2 regions of the Streptomyces sp. NPDC003284 genome follow, and region 2 is predicted to be linked to the other one. Evidence: riboswitches for the same ligand, from Rfam matches in the RefSeq annotation. Region 2 holds a riboswitch; the other holds the start of a gene.
The links. Region 2 has a riboswitch for fluoride ahead of ettA (energy-dependent translational throttle protein EttA). Riboswitches for the same ligand answer to the same signal wherever they lie in the genome.

Region 1: another riboswitch for fluoride. It lies ahead of ACWDYF_RS32540 (NUDIX hydrolase); the one in region 2 lies ahead of ettA (energy-dependent translational throttle protein EttA).

Annotation. Positions count from the first base shown of each region.
Region 1 covers NZ_JBSFSI010000023.1:103,413-111,990, reverse strand. The annotation lists partial or broken gene ACWDYF_RS32565 (GAF domain-containing protein) at 1-433, opposite strand, end outside; gene ACWDYF_RS32560 (MutS-related protein) at 715-2,304, shown strand; gene ACWDYF_RS32555 (MutS-related protein) at 2,301-3,884, shown strand; gene ACWDYF_RS32550 (manganese efflux pump MntP) at 3,848-4,423, shown strand; gene ACWDYF_RS32545 (diacylglycerol/lipid kinase family protein) at 4,458-5,429, opposite strand; gene ACWDYF_RS32540 (NUDIX hydrolase) at 5,454-5,969, opposite strand; fluoride riboswitch at 6,000-6,063, opposite strand; gene ACWDYF_RS32535 (hypothetical protein) at 6,145-6,675, opposite strand; gene ACWDYF_RS32530 (DUF211 domain-containing protein) at 6,687-6,971, opposite strand; gene ACWDYF_RS32525 (DUF190 domain-containing protein) at 7,016-7,366, opposite strand; gene ACWDYF_RS32520 (universal stress protein) at 7,425-7,886, opposite strand; gene ACWDYF_RS32515 (proton-conducting transporter transmembrane domain-containing protein) at 7,939-8,578, opposite strand, start outside.
Region 2 covers NZ_JBSFSI010000001.1:418,654-427,231, reverse strand. The annotation lists gene ACWDYF_RS01900 (hypothetical protein) at 1-291, shown strand, start outside; gene ACWDYF_RS01895 (MFS transporter) at 314-1,489, opposite strand; gene ACWDYF_RS01890 (hypothetical protein) at 1,486-1,935, opposite strand; gene ettA (energy-dependent translational throttle protein EttA) at 1,958-3,625, opposite strand; fluoride riboswitch at 3,666-3,729, opposite strand; fluoride riboswitch at 3,842-3,908, shown strand; gene ACWDYF_RS01880 (inorganic diphosphatase) at 3,934-4,425, shown strand; fluoride riboswitch at 4,494-4,574, shown strand; gene ACWDYF_RS01875 (DUF2180 family protein) at 4,737-4,943, shown strand; gene ACWDYF_RS01870 (TioE family transcriptional regulator) at 5,094-5,864, opposite strand; gene ACWDYF_RS01865 (erythromycin esterase family protein) at 5,945-7,174, shown strand; gene ACWDYF_RS01860 (MBL fold metallo-hydrolase) at 7,237-8,463, opposite strand.

The DNA.
Region 1 (8,578 bases), on a different contig from region 2:
GCACGATCAGCGCGGTCCCGGCGTCCAGCATGCGGTACAGGGCCCACTGGGCGGACTGGAGCGGGTCGGCGGGGTCGGGCAGCCCGAAGTCGGAGACGACGACCGGCCCCGCGCCGCGCAGCACCTTCGCCAGGGCGGCGGACGAGTCGTCCGGACCGGGCAGCAGCCCGCCGGGCAGGACCCGCAGCGACCGCTCCGGCTCCCGGTCCGTGATGGCGAGCCGCCGCAGCCGCTCGCCCTCGGCCACGTCGACCACACAGGCGTCCGCCAGATGCGGCACGACCAGCCGGGCCAGGCGGCGCAGTGCCTCCTCCGCGTCCAGGCCCGAGGCCAGCGCCCGGCTCGCCTCGGCCAGCAGCCGCAGCCGGGCCGCCCCCGCGTCCGGCTCGTGCTCCGTGTGCGGCGCCCCAGGCTGCCGTGGATCCCGTTTCATCGCGCTCCTCTCGGCACCCGTCCGAATGTATAGCGTTCCGTAGGCAGGTTTGAACGGTCCGTGAGGAACGAACCCCGCAGCGGGCACCGCCGACGGCGGGGTTTGCCGCGCGCGCAGCGGGAAACAGTGGGAAGCAGACGTTGTCCCCGGCGCGGTCCGCGCGCCGAGCGGCGGTGGATCCCGCCGTGGCCCCCGGTGCGCCGGAGGCCGAACCGCCGACCAGGCCGATGGTTCCTGCCGTCCGTCCCGGGTGCGCCCGCGCACCGGAGGAAGGCAGGACCATGGCCGCCGACCGCGCCGCTCCCGACCAGGCCGACCCGGGCGCCCCGCGCGTACCGAGCGTGCTGTTCCCCGAGGGCGCCGACCGGCCCGGCACGCCGGTGCCCGAGCCGGACTGCTTCCGCGACCTGAACCTGGACCAGCTCGTCGACGCGCTCGAACTGTGCCGTCCCGCCTACGGCCTCGCGCCGTTCTTCCGGGCACGGCCGGGGGACCTCCGCACGGTCGGCCACCGGCAGGCCGTCTTCCGGGACCTGGCGGAGCTGCCCGCTCTCGCCGACCGGATCGACGGCTTCGGCGAGCGGATGCGCGAGGTGCGGGACCGGCTCCGGCGCGCCGGTGCGATGCGCCACCGCTACCAGGCGGCGGACTGGTCCCTGGAGGCGGTCCACGCCTACACTGCGGCGTGCACGGCGCTCGCGCGGGACCTGGCCCGCGCCGCACCGCGCTCCCCGGCCCTGCGCGCGATCGCCGCGTACGCCGCCTCCTATGTCGCCTCCGCCGCCTTCACCGCGCTCGCCCGCGACGCGCGCCGCCTCCAGGAACAGCTGGACGACGTCCACTACTGCCTGCTCATCACCCCCGGACGGGTCAGGGTGAGCGCCTACGACGGGCAGGGGGACTACGGCGCCGAGGTCCTCGCCGACTTCGAGCGGTTCCGGCAGGGGGAGACGAAGGACCACCGGTCCCGCTTCCGCTCGGACGAGGTGATGAACCATGTCGAGGAAGCCGTCCTGGACCGGGTCGCCCTGCTGTACCCGGACGTCTTCGCGGAACTGGAGCGGTTCCGCGAGCGGCACGCGGACTTCCTCGACCCGGGGATCACGGCCTTCGAGCGCGAGATCCAGTTCTATCTGGCCTACCGGGCGTTCACCGCGCCGCTGGAGCGGGCCGGTCTGCCGTTCTGCCTGCCCGAGGTGGCGGCGGGCGCGAAGGGCGACCGGGAGCTCGGCGCGGAGGGGATGTTCGACCTCGTGCTCGCGGACAAGCTCGTCCGGGAGGGGGCCCGGGTGGTGCTCAACGACTTCCGGCTGAGCGGCCCGGAGCGGTTCCTCGTCGTGTCGGGGCCGAACCAGGGCGGCAAGACGACGTTCGCCCGTGCCTTCGGGCAACTGCACCGACTGGCCGCGCTCGGCTGCCCGGTCCCCGCGCGGCGGGCCCGGCTCCTGCTGTGCGACGGGCTGTTCACCCACTTCGAGCACGGCGAGCGCCTCGACGACCCGGGCGGAAAGCTGTACGACGACCTCCTGCGCGTGCACGCCGTCCTGGAGCGGGCGGCACCGGGCGGCGTCGTCGTCCTCAACGAGGTGTTCACCTCCACCACGCTCGACGACGCCGTGCTGCTCGGCACCCGCACCCTCCGGCAGTTCATCGACCGCGGTCTGATCGGCGTCTGCGTCACCTTCGTCGACGAACTGTCCCGGCTGGGCGAGGCCACCGTGAGCATGGTCGCCGCCGTCGACCCCGACGACCCGGCCGTGCGCACCTTCCGCATCGCACGCGGCCCCGCCGACGGCCTCTCCCACGCCGTCGCCGTCGCCGAACGCCACGGGCTCACCCACGACCGCCTGCGCGCCAGGATCCGGCCGTGAGGGCGCGGCTCCTGCACCGCGACCGCGACCCGGCCTGGGACACCGCGCCCGGCCCGCAGGAGGACGACCTGACGCGGGACCTGGACCTCGGGACGCTGTACGCGGCGATGGCCGACGGCGACGCCTTCCTGTACGAATGCGCCCGCCGGGTCATGATGTCCCCGCTCACCGACCCCGAGGAGATCCGCTACCGGCAGGACGTCCTGGCCGACTGCCTGCGGCAACCGGAGACGGTCCGCGAGCTGTACGCCCTGGCCACCGAGGCCCTGGCCCGCGAGAAGCGCGTCTTCGGCAGCTTCGTACGCTCCCCCGAAGCGTCCCTCGCCCGCTCGCTGGACGTCCTCGCGCTGTTCCTCGGACTCCTCCAGCGGCTGCGGCACCTGGCCGACACGCGTGCCGGGGAGTTCCGCTCCGCCGGGTTCCGACGATTCTTCGCCATGCTGGCCGCCGAACTCGACGACGACTGCCTCACCCGGCTGCGCGGCCACGCCGAGCGGCTGCGCTTCCGCGGCGGTGTCCTGGTCAGCGCCCGGCCGACCCACGGCTGCCGGGGCGCGGGATACGTGCTGCGCGAACCGCCGCACAAGCGCGGCTGGCGCGACCTGTTCACCTCCTTCGGACCCCCGGCGTACACGTACCACCTGCCCGAACGCGACGAAGCCGGGGCCAGGGCGCTCGGCGAGCTGCGCGGGCGCGGCCTCGACCTCGCCGCCGACGCGCTGGCCCGCTCCTGCGACCACATCCTGGCCTTCTTCACCGCGCTCCGCCGCGAACTGGGCTTCTGCACCGGCTGCCTCAACCTGCGCGCGGCGCTCGCCGCCCGCGGCGCACCGGTGTGCCGCCCCGATCCCGCGCCCCCGGGCACACCGGTCCTCACCTGCCGCGGCCTGTACGACGTGTGTCTCGCGCTGCGCGGCACCGGCCCCGTCGTCGGCAGCGACGTGGACGCGGACGGGGCCCGGCTGCTGGTGGTCACGGGGGCCAACGAGGGCGGCAAGTCCACCTTCCTGCGCGCCGTGGGACTGGCCCATCTCATGGCGCAGAGCGGCATGTTCGCCGCCGCCGTCTCCTTCGCCGCCGACCCGCGCGACCAGGTGTTCACCCACTTCCGGCGGGAGGAGGACCCGGACCTGGTCAGCGGCAAACTGGACGAGGAGCTGGCACGGATGAGCGGCATCGCCGACCGCCTCACCGCGCGCGGCCTCGTCCTGTTCAACGAGTCGTTCGCCGCCACCGACGAGCGGGAGGGCGCGGAGATCCACCGGCAGATCCTCGGCGCCCTGACCGAGGCGGGGGTGAAGGCGGTGTGCGTCACCCACCTCTACGAGCTGTCCCACGGCCTGTACACGCACCGCCCGCACGGCGCCGGGACCGTGTTCCTGCGCGCCGAGCGCACCCCCGACGGCCGCCGCACCCACCGGCTGGTCGAGGGCCCGCCCGAACCCACCGCCCACGGCGCCGATCTGTACGCGCGCGTCTTCGGCGAGCGGCCGACGGCTCCGGTGGGCGCGGCACCCCTCGACGAGCGCGGAACGGGACGCCCATGGACTGGCTGCGCACCGCGGTCACGGCCGATCTGATCGGCCTGGCGGCCAACTTCGACAACTGGGGGGTGGGCCTCGCCTACGGTGTCGCCGGGATCAGGTTCCCGCACCGGATCAACGCGCTCGTCAACACGGTCGGCCTGGGCAGCGTCCTGCTGGGCGCGTACGGGGGAGACCTCGTCTCACGCCGGGTGCCACCGGCCGCCGCCGGCCTGGTTGCGTGCGGGGTGCTCGTGTCGGTGGCGCTCCTCTACCTGTACCAGATGTACGTACGGCCCCGCCGCGTCCACCGCACCGCGCCGCCGGTGTCCGCGCCCCCCGGCCCGCGCCAGGGCCTGCTGCTCGGCGTCGGCCTGTCGTTCACCAATGTCGCCAACGGCTTCGGGGCCACGGTCTCGGCGGCGGTCCCGCTGTGGGGCGTCGCCGCGGCCGTCACGTTCTGGGGCTACGCGATGATCTGGCTCGGCAACAGACTGGGGACCGGGGTGGCCGCCAGGGTCGTCGGCGCCTGGTCGCCCGCCGTCGCCGCCGCCGTGCTGATCGGTGTCGGTGTGCACGAGGCGACCGGGACATAGCCCGGTTCCGGGCCCGCGCCGCCCGGCCCCACGGTCACTCCGCGGGCACCGGGCGGTACAGCAGCAGGGCGGCGGGCGCAGCCGTCAGGGTCAGCGCGTCGGGGGCGGTGGCCGTCTCGCCGTCGTAGGCGTAGGTCAGACCGCGCAGGCCGGTCAGCCGCAGCCGGGGCACGACGTGCTGTTCGGGAAGGACGAGCGCGTGCGGTGCGTCGACCGCCTCGGCCAGGAGGGCGGCCAGCCGCCCGTGCCGCTGCCCGGCGTCCGCGTCGAGCAGCCGCACGTCGAGCAGGCCGTCCGACAGCCGCTCGCGCGTCGGCAGGGCGTGCAGGGAGTGCTGCCGGTACACGCCGTTTCCCGCGAAGAGGAGCCAGAGGCGGCGTGGTGTGCCGTCCAGGCGCAGCGTGAAGGGCCGGGCGGTGCCGCTGGCCAGGGGCAGCGCCAGCGCCGTGGCGGCCCGCCGTCCGCAGCGGCGGCGGACCAGTTCCCGCAAGCGGACCAGATCGGCGTAGGCACCCAGGGCGAAGGTGTTCAGGAACACCCGGGGCGGCCGGTGGGCGCCCGGCGTGCCGATCAGGGCCACGTCGACGGCCGCTCCCCGGCCCTCCTGCACGGCGGCGGCCGCCACGGAGACGGAACGCAGACCGGCCGTACCGGCGAAGTGGTCGAGCGCGCCGCCGGGGAAGACGGCGAGCGGGAGGCCGTGGCGCAGCGCGGCGCGGGCCGCCGCGTTGACCGAGCCGTCACCGCCGACCACCCCCAGCGCCCCGCCCGCCTCGGCCGCCGAGCGGGCGGCCGCCTCCAGGGCGGCGGGCAGGCCGTCGGGGGAGCGGACGGTGACCGGGCGGGCCCGGGGCAGCAGGCTCCGCAACTCGGCGAGGGCGCGCTCCGCGCCGGTCGCGGCCGGGTTGGCCACCACCCGCAGTCCGGCCCCGCCGGGCAGCGGCCGTACGCGGGACGGGTCCGCGCGCCCCATCGGCGCCGGACGGCCCCGACGCTCCGCGGCCATGGCGCGCTCAGCCCCGTCCGGGCGTCACCGGGAACGGAACGGGGGGAGCAGGGGCAGCGCCGACAGGGCGCGGGTGACCCGGGTGCCGTTCTGCGGGCGCCACAGGTTGCCCAGGTAGGGCGCGTACCGGCGCCCGCCCCGGTGGAAGAGGCCCGGCAGATGGCCCGCCAGCGGCGGTTTCATGTCGAGCTCGCGCAGCCGGGGGAACGCCACGAACTCGGCCGTCATGCCCTCCTCCCGGGAGGCGGGCGTCTGGCCGGGCGCGCGGCCCGCGGTGAACACCAGGTCCACGGTCCGCCGCCCGCTGTCCGGATCGACGGCCTCCAGGACGAACGCGACCCGGGCCGGTTCCACCGCGAGGCCGGTCTCCTCGCGGGTCTCGCGGCGGGCGCAGGCCACCATGCTCTCGCCCGCGCGGGGGGTGCCGCCGGGCAGCACCCAGTCGTCCGCGCCCCGCGCGGTGCGGTGGACGAGCAGCACCGACTCGCCCCGGAAGACGACGGCGGAGCAGCGCAGCAGGACATCGTCGGGCATCCTCATGCCGATCTCCTCGCAGATGATGTGCGGGTGTTACCGGTAGAGGCCATCAGCAGGAGGTCCTGCGGTTGTGGCGAGCCCCATCGCCATGGCGACGCCCTCCCATTGTGGCGTACGTCCCCGGTCCGTCCGCAAGTCCTCCGCGCGGCCCGGCGGACCCCGCGCGCGGCCCGGCCGGTCACGCGATGCGCAGCCGGATGCCGACCCAGGTGGTCGCGACGCCGCCCGCCGCCATGGCCAGCGCCCACAGGACGGGGCGGGCGGTCAGGAGACGGGCGAGTGCGGCGCCGAGGACGGACAGGGCGAGGACGGCGAGGGCCACGACGATCCACGGCGGGCCGGGCAGGACCGCGCCCAGCGCGAGCGGCAGCGCGGCCCCCGCGAAGCTGGCCGCACAGGCGACGAGCGCGGCCCGCCAGGACCGCAGCAGGGCGAGCCGCCCCAGGTGCGTGGTGGCCATCTTCCGGTCGTGGCCGAGGCTGAGCTGCCGGGTGATGTGCGCGAGATGGGCCCGGCGTTCGGCGTAGTCGGCCACCATGACGGTGAAGGCGGAGGTGACCAGCGCGGCACAGCCGACCCGCACCGCCAGGCTCCAGCTGACCGGTGTGCCGGACCCGGTGAGGGAGGCGGAGGCGAGGGTGAGGGCGTTGAGCAGGCCGTCGGTGATCCCGAGGACGAGGGGGAGCCGGACGGTCTCGGCGGCCCTCATGACGGAGACGGTCATCTCTTGCGGGGGGTCCGGTCGAGTGTGTAGGCGCCCGCGACCACCTCGTCGGTGCTGTGCACGACGGCACCGGCGTGCTCGATGGCCCGCTGGATGGCCGGCAGGTCCAGGTCGTCGCCCTCGATGGTGACGTCGGTCCCGATGGTCTCGACGTCGATCTCGGTCACGGAGATGTTGACGGCCTGGACGCCCGGCACGTTCTCGATCTTCTGCGCCAGATGGGTGAGGCTCGGCTCGCTGATGGCCATGTCGACATCGAGGACCAGTCGGCGGATCGGCATGAGCGGTGTCCTTGTCGAAGTGCCTGCGTGTCCTGTCGGTGTGCCTACGCGCCGGGACGGTCGTCCGGGCCGAAGCGGACCAGTTCGCATTCCTCCAGGATGGCCGCCCCTTCGGAGACGATCCCGTCGAGCTCCGGCAAGAACGCCCGTACCTTCTCCGGGGAGTCGGCGAAGACGACCGCCATGGGCAGGTCCTCGCTCAGGGACAGGATGCGCTGGGTGTGGATGCGGGAGTGGGCGCCGTAGCCCTCGACACCGCGGAAGACGCTGGCCCCGGCGATGCCCGCCTTGTGCGCGCGGTGCACGATCTCGGTGGCCAGGGGCTTGTGGTGCACGGTGTCGTTCTCGCCCACGAGGACGGTGACCTTCAGTCCGGGGCGGGTGTGCCTGCTCATGCGCGGTTGCTCCGTTCGGTTGATGTACTGCTCGTGGGTTCCTGGTGCGGGGGCGTTCTCACCCGGTGTCCTCGGGGGGCGCCGCGGCGGGGACCACGAGCACGGGCAGGGCGGCCCGCTCGGTCACCCGCCGCACCACGTCGCCCAGCGGCCGGGCCCGCAGATGGCTGTCCGCGCCGTGGCGGCCCAGGACGATCAGGTCGCAGCCGTGCTCGGCGGCGCTCGCGACGAGGTCGGCGGCGATGTCCGTGCCGGTGCCCCAGTCCAGGCGGAGCTGCCCGGCGAAGGGCGGCAGCGCCTGCCACGCCCGGTCGAAGCGCTCCTGCGCCCAGGCGCGCTGGGCGCCGAGGTCGCGGGTGCGCTCACCGCCGGTCTCGGTGTGCTCGGACGGTACGAGCACGGCGCGCACCAGGACGCCGCCCCGGTCGCCCGCCAGGGCGACCGCGGCCGCCAGCGCCGCGCGGGCGGCGGGCGAGGCGTCCCAGCCGACGAGGATCCTGTGGAACGGTGACGCGGTCATGGGCCTCCTCCTTCACGAGGACGGGTCGCGGGCACGGCCGCCGCCGGGCCGCTCATGACAGGGCCGCCACAAGCGCCAGGGCGCCGACCAGGGCGATCAGCATGTAGGTCAGATAGGCGTCCAGGCGGCCGCACTGGAGGCGTTTGGCCGCGGCCACCAGCGCGCGCAGCGGACGGTAGAACGGCTGGTACAGATACACCTCGACGACCTCCACCACGTCGGACGCGTAGTCGAGGGTGCCTCCGGTCGCCGCCGTGCGCACCGGCCCGGCACCCTCCGGTCCCGGGTCCGGTCGCGCCGGTCCCGGTTCCGGTGGTTCTCCGGCAGGGGTGGCGCGGGTCCGGGTGCGCAGCACGGCGCCCAGGACACGCCGGGTCGGGTTGGCGTACCCGAAGGGGGTGTACCGGTCGTCGCCGTGCACACCGCCGCTCGCCGAACGCCACGCCGGGACCCGCCGCACCCGCAGGGCCCCGCCGCGCGAGGCCGCCACCAGCAGCACCAGGACGCCCGCGCACAGCACCGGCATCACCACCCACAGCCAGCTCGGGGAGAGGCTGGAGAACCCGGCGAAGACGGGCTGCACGACCCAGGGAGAGACCAGCGCGCCCGCGCTGACCTCCTGCGGCACCAGCGGTGCCAGACCCGCGCCGATCACCCGCAGCTGAAGCGGGGTCAGGGCGGCGGCGGCCAGG
Region 2 (8,578 bases):
CTCACTGTCTCGGCGGGACTCTTCGCGCCCGCGTGGCTGCCGCCCGGGGGCCGGGGCAACGGTCTGCGGGCGGTGTCCTGGGCGCCGGTCGCCGACATCCCCGCGCGCCGGGTCGACGAGGTGCTCGACGCGCTGCGCGAGGCGGGGGTGCCCGCGCACGCGGCGCCCGCGCCCCGGCCGGTCCGGGTCGTGACGCCGGGCGAAGGCGCGCCGGGGACCGTGTGGCGGCTGCGGGTGGGCTCGCAGGCCTACGGGAGGGCCGAGGACGTGCTGATGCGGCTGCTGCGGTGAGCCGCCCGGTCCCGCGCGGCGCTCAGGCGATGTGGCGCACCTTGAGCAGCAGCGGGACCGCGGCCAGTTGCAGGGCTACGGAGAAGACCACCAGGCCGGTGACGGAGTGGTCGTAGAGGGCCCCGAGGGCGAGGCTGCCCGCGCACCAGCACAGGCCGAAGCCGGTGTCGAAGAGGCCGAAGGCGGAGGCCCGGCGGCCGGGGGCGGTCATGCCGGTGAGGGCGGCCCGGACCACGGACTCCTGGGCGGCCGTGCCCAGCCCCCACAGCACCACGCCGCACACGGCGGCCACCGGGCCGCCGAGGAAGACCAGCGGCGGGAAGCACGCCGTCAGCAGGGTCGCGCCCACCACCGTCCGCAGCCCCCACCGGTCGAACAGACGGCCGAGCGTGAGCGCGGCGAGGGCCTCGGTGGCCATGGCGACGGCGTACAGGACGGGGATCCAGGGGGCGGCGACGACGTGCGCCCGGCCGAAGTGGTAGGCGATGAGCGGGTAGTCGGCGTAGGCGGCGGCGATCAGGCCCATGGCCGCCAGATAGGTCCGGAAGGCCCGGGGGGTGCCGTGTCTGCCGGGGACGTCCTCGCCGGTGTCCAGGCCGGACGGGTCGGGGTACTGCCGCCACGCGGCGGCCAGGACGAGCAGGGTGAGCGCGGCCGGTACGGCGAGCACGGCGAAGCCCGTGCGGTAGCCGCCGTGCAGCGCGAGCACACCGGCCACGACGAGCGGGCCGGTCATCGCGCCGGCCGCGTCCAGGGCCTCCCGTACGCCGAAGACCCGGCCGCGGCCCAGCTCGGCGGTGGCGTGGGCGAGCATCGCGTCCCGGGCGGGGGTGCGCAGGGCGCGTCCGGCGCGCTCGGCGGCGATCAGCACGGCGGCCACCGGCCACTGCCCGGCCAGGGCGAGCAGCGGCACCGCGACCATCTGCACCAGGTAGCCGGCGGCGGTGATCGGCCAGTACCGGCCGGTGCGGTCGGCGGCCCGGCCGGACACGAACCGCAGTGCGTAGCCGAGGAGTTCGCCGGCGCCCGCGATCACGGAGACGGCGAGGGCACCGGCGCCGAGCGAGCCGAGGAAGGGGCCGGTGATGCCGCGCGCGCCCTCGTGGGCCATGTCGGAGAACAGGCTCACCACGCCGATGAGCAGCACGAAGCGCAGCGCGGTGCCGCCCGCCGGGCCGCGGCGGCCGGCGCCGCTCACCGCTTCGGGTCCGCCGGTGGCTCCGGGGAGCCGTGCGCGAGCCCGCGGCCCGTGCTCCGGCCGGAGCCGTCCGCGCCGCCGTCCGGCGGGAGGCCGCAGGGGACGTCGGTGACGCGGCGGCGGCGCAGGCCCGCGTGGCGGGCCAGGGCGCGGGCGGCGCCGTGCAGGGTGCGATAGGCGCCGATCTCGTGGGCGGTGCCCGCGGGGACGGCGACCCAGCGGGCGCGGCGGCCGTCGCGGTGGTGGCGGGCGCGGCCGAGCGGGCGTCCGCCGACCGCGACGACCTGGATGACGAAGTGGCCGGGGAAGAGCGGGGTGCAGGCCAGGCGGCCGGTGCGGGCGAGCCGGCCGAGGGCCTGCTCCTCGCGCAGGTGCCACTCGGCGTTGACGACGGTGACGCGGGCCGTGCGCAGGGCCGCCACCGCCGCCCGGTCGAGGTCTGTCATGGCGCGGTGCTCCTGTCGGGCGTCAGCCGCGGACCAGCCGCCGGTGGGTGACCGGGTGCGGGCGGGCGGCCTCCTCGCCCAGACGCTGCCGCTTGTTGGCCTCGTAGTCGGCGAAGTTGCCCTCGAACCAGAACCAGTGGGCGCCGCCCTCCCAGGCGAGCACATGGGTGGCGACGCGGTCCAGGAACCACCGGTCGTGCGCGGTGATCACGGCGCAGCCGGGGAAGGCGAGCAGCGCGTGCTCCAGCGAGGCCAGGGTCTCCACGTCGAGGTCGTTGGTCGGCTCGTCCAGCAGCAGCAGGTTGCCGCCCTGCTTGAGGGTGAGCGCCAGGTTGAGCCGGTTGCGCTCGCCGCCGGACATCAGGCCGACGGGCTTCTGCTGGTCGGCGCCCTTGAAGCCGAAGGTGGCGACATAGGCGCGCGAGGGCAGTTCCACACCGCCGACGCGCAGGTGCTCCTGGCCGCCGGAGACCGCCTCCCACACGCCGGCGGCCGGGTCGAGCCCGGCGCGGTCCTGGTCGGCGTAGGAGATGCGGACCGTGTCGCCCAGGCGCAGGGTGCCGCTGTCGGGCCGCTCCTCGCCGACGATCATCCTGAAGAGCGTCGTCTTGCCGACGCCGTTGGGGCCGATCACGCCGACGAGGCCGCCGCGCGGCAGCGAGAAGGACAGGTCCTCCATCAGCAGCCGGTCGCCGTGGCCCTTGGTGAGGTGGTCGGCCTCCAGGACGAGGCTGCCCAGGCGCGGGCCCGGCGGGATCCGGATCTCCTCGAAGTCCGGTTCGCGGCGGCGCGCGGCCTCGCTCGCCAGTTCCTCGTAGCGCTGCACGCGTGCCTTGGAGGCGGCCTGCCGGCCCTTGGCGCCCGCGCGCACCCAGGCCAGTTCCTCGGCGAGCCGCTTCTGCCGCTTGGCGTCCTTGCGGCCCTCCACCTGGAGGCGGGCGGCCTTGGTCTCCAGGTAGGTGGAGTAGTTCCCCTCGTAGGGGTGGACGCGGCCGCGGTCGATCTCCAGGATCCAGCGGGCGACGTTGTCCAGGAAGTACCGGTCGTGGGTGACCGCGACGACCGTGCCCGGGTAGTCGGCCAGGTGCTGTTCCAGCCAGGCCACGGACTCGGCGTCCAGGTGGTTGGTCGGCTCGTCCAGGAGCAGCAGGTCCGGCTGGGACAGCAGCAGCCGGCACAGCGCGACCCGGCGGCGCTCACCGCCCGACAGTCCGCGGACCGGGGTGCCGGGCGGCGGGCAGCGCAGGGCGTCCATGGCCTGCTCCAGGCGGGAGTCGATGTCCCAGGCGCCCGCGTGGTCCAGGGCCTCCTGGAGCGCGCCGAGTTCGTCCAGGAGGTCCTGCGCCTCCGGTCCTTCGGCCCGGCCGAGGCGCGCGGTGACCTCCTCGTAGCGGCGCAGCATGTCCCGGACGCCCGCGACGCCCTCCTCGACGTTGTCCCGGACGGTGGCCGTGTCGTCGAGCCGGGGCTCCTGCTCCAGGATGCCGACGCGGGTGTCCGGGGCCGGGGCCGCCTGCCCGCGCGCGGGCTGTTCGCGTCCCGCCATGATCCGCAGGAGGGTGGACTTGCCCATGCCGTTGGGGCCGACCACGCCGATCTTGGCGCCGGGCCGGAACGAGAGGGTGACGTCGTCCAGGACGACCTTGTCGCCGTGGGCCATCCGCACGTTGCGCATCGTGTACGCGTACATCCGCGATGCCTCCGTAACCGGGCCGCCGGGGAGGCGGCCGTCGTTCACAGAGGCCATCAGCACGGGGTGTGCGGTCAAGGGCGAGCCTCATCGCCGTCTCCGTCCATGGTGCCCACAGCGGGCGTCCGCGCGCCAGCCCGAGCCGCCCGCACCCGGTGGCGACGGACGTCAGGTGGACAAGGCAGGCATATCCGGCGGCCGGGCCGGGGAGAATGAACGTGCCGGGGCGATGGGGCTCGCCCGTGACCGCACGGACCGCCGTGCTGATGGCCTCTACGTGGACCGCCGTACCACGGGAGGAGCCTGCGATGGAGATCATGGTCATGGTGGCGGCGACGGTCGGATCGCCGTTCGCACCGCACGACGGATCGGACGGGCACGACGTGGCCGCCGCGGGCTCGACCCGCGTGACCGGCTACCCGGTCGGCGCCGGCCGGATCGACGACACCCTCACCGAGGACGGCGAGCCGACCGCCGTCCTGCTGCTGATGGAGGAACCGGCGCTGCCGGGCCGGACCGTGCGGGCCCGGCCGGTCGCGCTGGTGCACGCGCTCAGGGACGGCCGTCCGTGCCCGGAGCTGGTGTGTGTACCGGCGCACGACGCCAACTTCGCGGCCCTCACCGGCGTACGGGCGCTGCGTGCCTGGCATGCGGACGAGGGCACCCTCGCCACCGTGCTGCACCGGCTCGACCCGGCGCACCACTGGCGGGTCGAGGAGTGCGAAGACCCCGCGGCCGCCGAGGAGTTCCTGACCCGGGCCCGGCAGGCGTACGCGCGTCTCACGGGCTGTCTGGACTAGACCCGCGCCGCGGGGCCGGGACACCGATGGCGGCGGCGGCCTTGACCGGCGCCGCCCGGACCGGTTCACTCGGACTCGGCGATGGATCCCGCCTGGGCCGTTCTCCGGCCCGAACCGCCCTCCTCCGGGCTGATGGTTCCTGACCGACGTCAGGACCGCATGCCCTCGGGAGGTACCCACGTGGACGCTTCGCCGTCGTCCGTGCACGCTCACGGACCCACTCCCCCGCACCGCCCGGAGCGCCGCCCGCGTCCGGGGCACCCGCCGGGTGCGCCGCGCCCGTCCGGCCCCGACCGGGACGGAGCGATGCGATGATCTGCTTCGACTGTCAGGAACTCGACGTCACGACGGCCGCCGTCGCCGTCTGCCGTACGTGCGGCGCGGGGATCTGCCGCGGTCACGGGCGGCCCACTCCGCAGACGCTGCACGACCTGACCGGGGCCGGTCTGGCCACCAAGCCGCGTGCAGCGCGGCGGATGGTGTGCCGCACCTGCCTCGCCGCGGAGCGCAGCGGGTGACCGGTTCCCGGCACCTGCCCCGACCGCCCTTCAGCGCGGGTCCCTCCGAGGCGCACACCCGCGCGCCCCGGTCGCGAGAAGGGCACAGGTGAGGGGTGCGCCGTGTCCTGACCGGCGCACCCCTCACCCCATCCTCGCGCGCTCCGTCCGTCAGCCGCGCTCGCGCAGATACGCGTCCAGTTCGGCGGCCCCGGCCAGCAGGGCGCGCCCGCGGTCGCTGAGCCGGTCCCGCCAGTCGCGCAGGGTGGCCTCCAGCGGTTCGGGGCCGCCCGCCGCGCGGACCCGTTCGATCAACGGCGCGATCTGCTCCAGCGGATGGCCGCCGCGTCTGAGCTGGTGCACCAGCCGGGCGTCGCGCACGGCGGCCTCGTCGTACACCCGGTAGCCGGTGCGCGGATCGCGGCGCGGGCGGACCAGTCCGGCGCGCTCCCACTTGCGCAGGGTCGCGGGCCGGATGCCGAGCCGCCCGGCCAGCGGGCCGATGAAGCCGCCCGAGGTCCCGGCCCGCGGACCGGAGTCCCCGGCGCGCGGGGCGGAGGCGGGCACCGGGCCGGAACCGGGCGCGGCGGGTGTGTTGAGGCCCCGGAGGGCCTGTTCGACCGCCTGGAGGGTCAGCCGGTCCTCCAGGAGCTGGGCGTGGCTCTCGTCGATCAGGCGCAGTGCCTCCTCCACCGCGCCCTCCCCGACCGCCCGCATCACCGCGGCCGCCGTGCGGTGGCCGTGGCCGGGCACCAGGGCGAGGAAGGTGCGCAGGGCGCGCGCGTGCAACGGGGTGTAGGTGCGGTAGCCGTGCTCGGTGCGGGCGGCGGCCGGGAGGATGCCGGCCTCCTCGTAGTTCCTGACCGCCTGGGTCGACACCCCGTGCGCACGGGCCAGGTCGACCGGCCTGAGCCGTCGGGTGCTTTGAGGGTTGGACTCCATGATCCTGCCGTTTTCCGGGGCTCTTGAAGGGGGTGGTCGGAAAAAGTTTCCACGGAGGGTTCAACGATAGCGTTGAAGGCATGGCTACCGGTATCAGGAACACCGCCCATGCCGTGGACGCCGCCGCCGTGCTGCGGCTGCTCCCGTCCCGGCCCCGGATCCTCGCCCTGGGCGAGCCCACCCACGGCGAGGACGCGCTCCTCGCACCGCGCGACGCGCTGTTCCGGCAACTCGTCGAGGAAGAGGGGTACCGCACCATCGCGATCGAGAGCGACTGTCTGCGGGGCCTGGCCGTGGACGACTACGTCACCTGGGGCAGGGGCTCCCTGGACGAGGTGATGGAGCGCGGCTTCAGTCACGAGTGGTTCAACGTGTCGGCGCCCAACCGTGAACTGGTGCGCTGGATGCGGGAGTTCAACGAGGGGCGACCGCTGTCCGAGCGGGTGCGCTTCGCCGGGATCGACGGCCCGCTGGAGATGACCGGCGCCGAGAGCCCCCGGCACGCCCTGACCGCGCTGCACGCCTTTCTCGCCGCCCGGGTGGACGCCGGTCTGCTTCCGTGCGCCGCGCCGGAGCTGGACCGGCTGCTCGGCGCCGACGGCCGCTGGAGCGAACCGGCCGCGATGCGGGACCCGGCCCGGTCGGTGGGGCGCTCGGCCGAGGCCGCGCGGCTCCGGCTGATCGCCGACGACCTGGTGACGCTGCTCGACACCCAGACACCGCTGCTCATGGAGGCGGCCGCGCCACCGGAGCTGGAACGGGCGCGCCTGTACGGGCGTACCGCCGCCGGGCTGCTGCGCTACCACTCCCGGACGGCCGACACCTCACCGGCCCGGATGACCTGGCTGGTGGCCCTGCGGGACCGGATGATGGCGGCCAACCTGCTGGCCCTCGCCGAACGCGGCCCGGTCCTGGTCCACGCCCACAACGGCCATCTCCAGCGGGAGCAGAGCACCATCCGCATGGACGGCACTCCTGTGCGGTGGTGGAGCGCGGGCGCGCTGGTGGGCGCCCGCCTGGGCGAGCGGTACGCGTTCCTGGCCACCGCCCTCGGCACGCTCCGCCACCGGGGCGTGGACATCCCGCCGCCGGACACCCTCGAAGGGATCCTGTACGCCCTCCCGGGAGCCGACTGTCCCCGTGTCGTCGACGCGCGCGGCCTTGCGGACGCCCTCGCGAGCGGCATCCCGCCCGTCCCCCGGCAGTCGCCGTACCACGGCTACGCCCCGCTCGACCCGGCGCACCTGGCCCGGACCGACGGGATCGTGTTCGTGAAGGACGTCCCGGAGGCCGGACGGGCGCACACCTGACAGCAGGGCGCGGCGGAGGCCGCACGGGCGCGGCGGGTGGCTCAGTCCTCGTCAGTCTTCGTTCAGTCCTCGGCCAGCAGGTCGAGGCCGCGGGCGGTGCTCAGGCCCAGTTCGGGCGCCGGCCACCTGCGGGCGCGGGCCGACCGGGACACGTCGCGCCACCACGGGAGCGCGGGCAGCTCACCGGCCGGTTCGAAGGGCCGGCCCGGGACGGGCAGGGCCAGTGCCTGGCCGACCGCGTCCGCCGCGGCCAGCGCCCACTCCGCCGGTTCCGACCAGGGGTGCAGGGCGAGGTTGAACGTCCCCCAGTGGATGGGCAGCATGACGCCCTCGGCCCGGCCCTGTTGCAGGTCGAGGTGGCTCTGCACGCCCTGGGTGGGGTTCATGTGGATGTCCGGCCAGGCGCCCGGCAGCGGCCCGGCGTCCGGCTGGTCCTCGGGCCAGAAGTCGGAGTACGCGCCGAGCTGGATCATCGTGGCGTCGAAGGGGCCGTGGTCGGCGCCGATGTCCCGGAAGCCGTCGAAGTAGCCGGTGTCGCCGCTGTGGTAGACGCGGTGCTCGTCACCGGCGACGACCCAGGAGGCCCACAGGGTGTGCTGGGTGTTGCGCAGGCCGCGGCCGCAGAAGTGCCGGGCGGGGGTGGCGGTCAGGGTCAGTCCGCCGACCTTGGTGGCCTCGTGCCAGTCCAGTTCGCGCAGCCGGTCGGCGGAGACACCCCAGTGTTCGAGGTGGGCGCCGACGCCGAGCGGCACCGCGAAGAGGGTGTCCGTGGCGGCCAGCGCCTTGATGGTGGGCAGGTCCAGGTGGTCGTAGTGGTCGTGGGAGATGACCACCACGTCGACCGGGCCGAGCGCGGCCAGCGGCAGGGGCACCGGGTGCAGCCTGCGGGGGCCCGCGAAGGGGAACGGCGAGCAGCGCTCGCCCCACACCGGGTCGAAGAGCACCCGGTGCCCGTCGATCTCCACGAGCACACTGGAGTGCCCGAGCCAGGTCAGGCGCAGTCCGCTGGCCGCGGGACGGGCCAGGTCGGCGAAGGTGGTGGCGTGCACCGGGATATTGCCCCGGGGCGAGCGCCGGACCCGCTCGTCCTTGTCGAAGTAGTGCTTGGCGAAGTCGAGCATCGAGCCCGAGGGCCGGATGCTCGCCGGGCCTCCCGGGTTCTGGAAGACGCCGTCCTTGAAGTGCGGGGAGCGGCGGATCCGCGCCATGCGCGCACCGCCGGGGTCCACGCCGAAGGCCTCGGGCCGCAGGGCGCTCAGCCCGGGAATCGAGGGACGGAAGCCGGCCACGTTACCTCCAGGTGGGGTCGCTCAGGTGGTCCATTATGAGGGGGCCGCCGCGCCGTTCCCGGGCCGCCCCGCGCCGTCCCCGCCGGGTGCCTGGCACAGATCTTGTCTGAGAGGC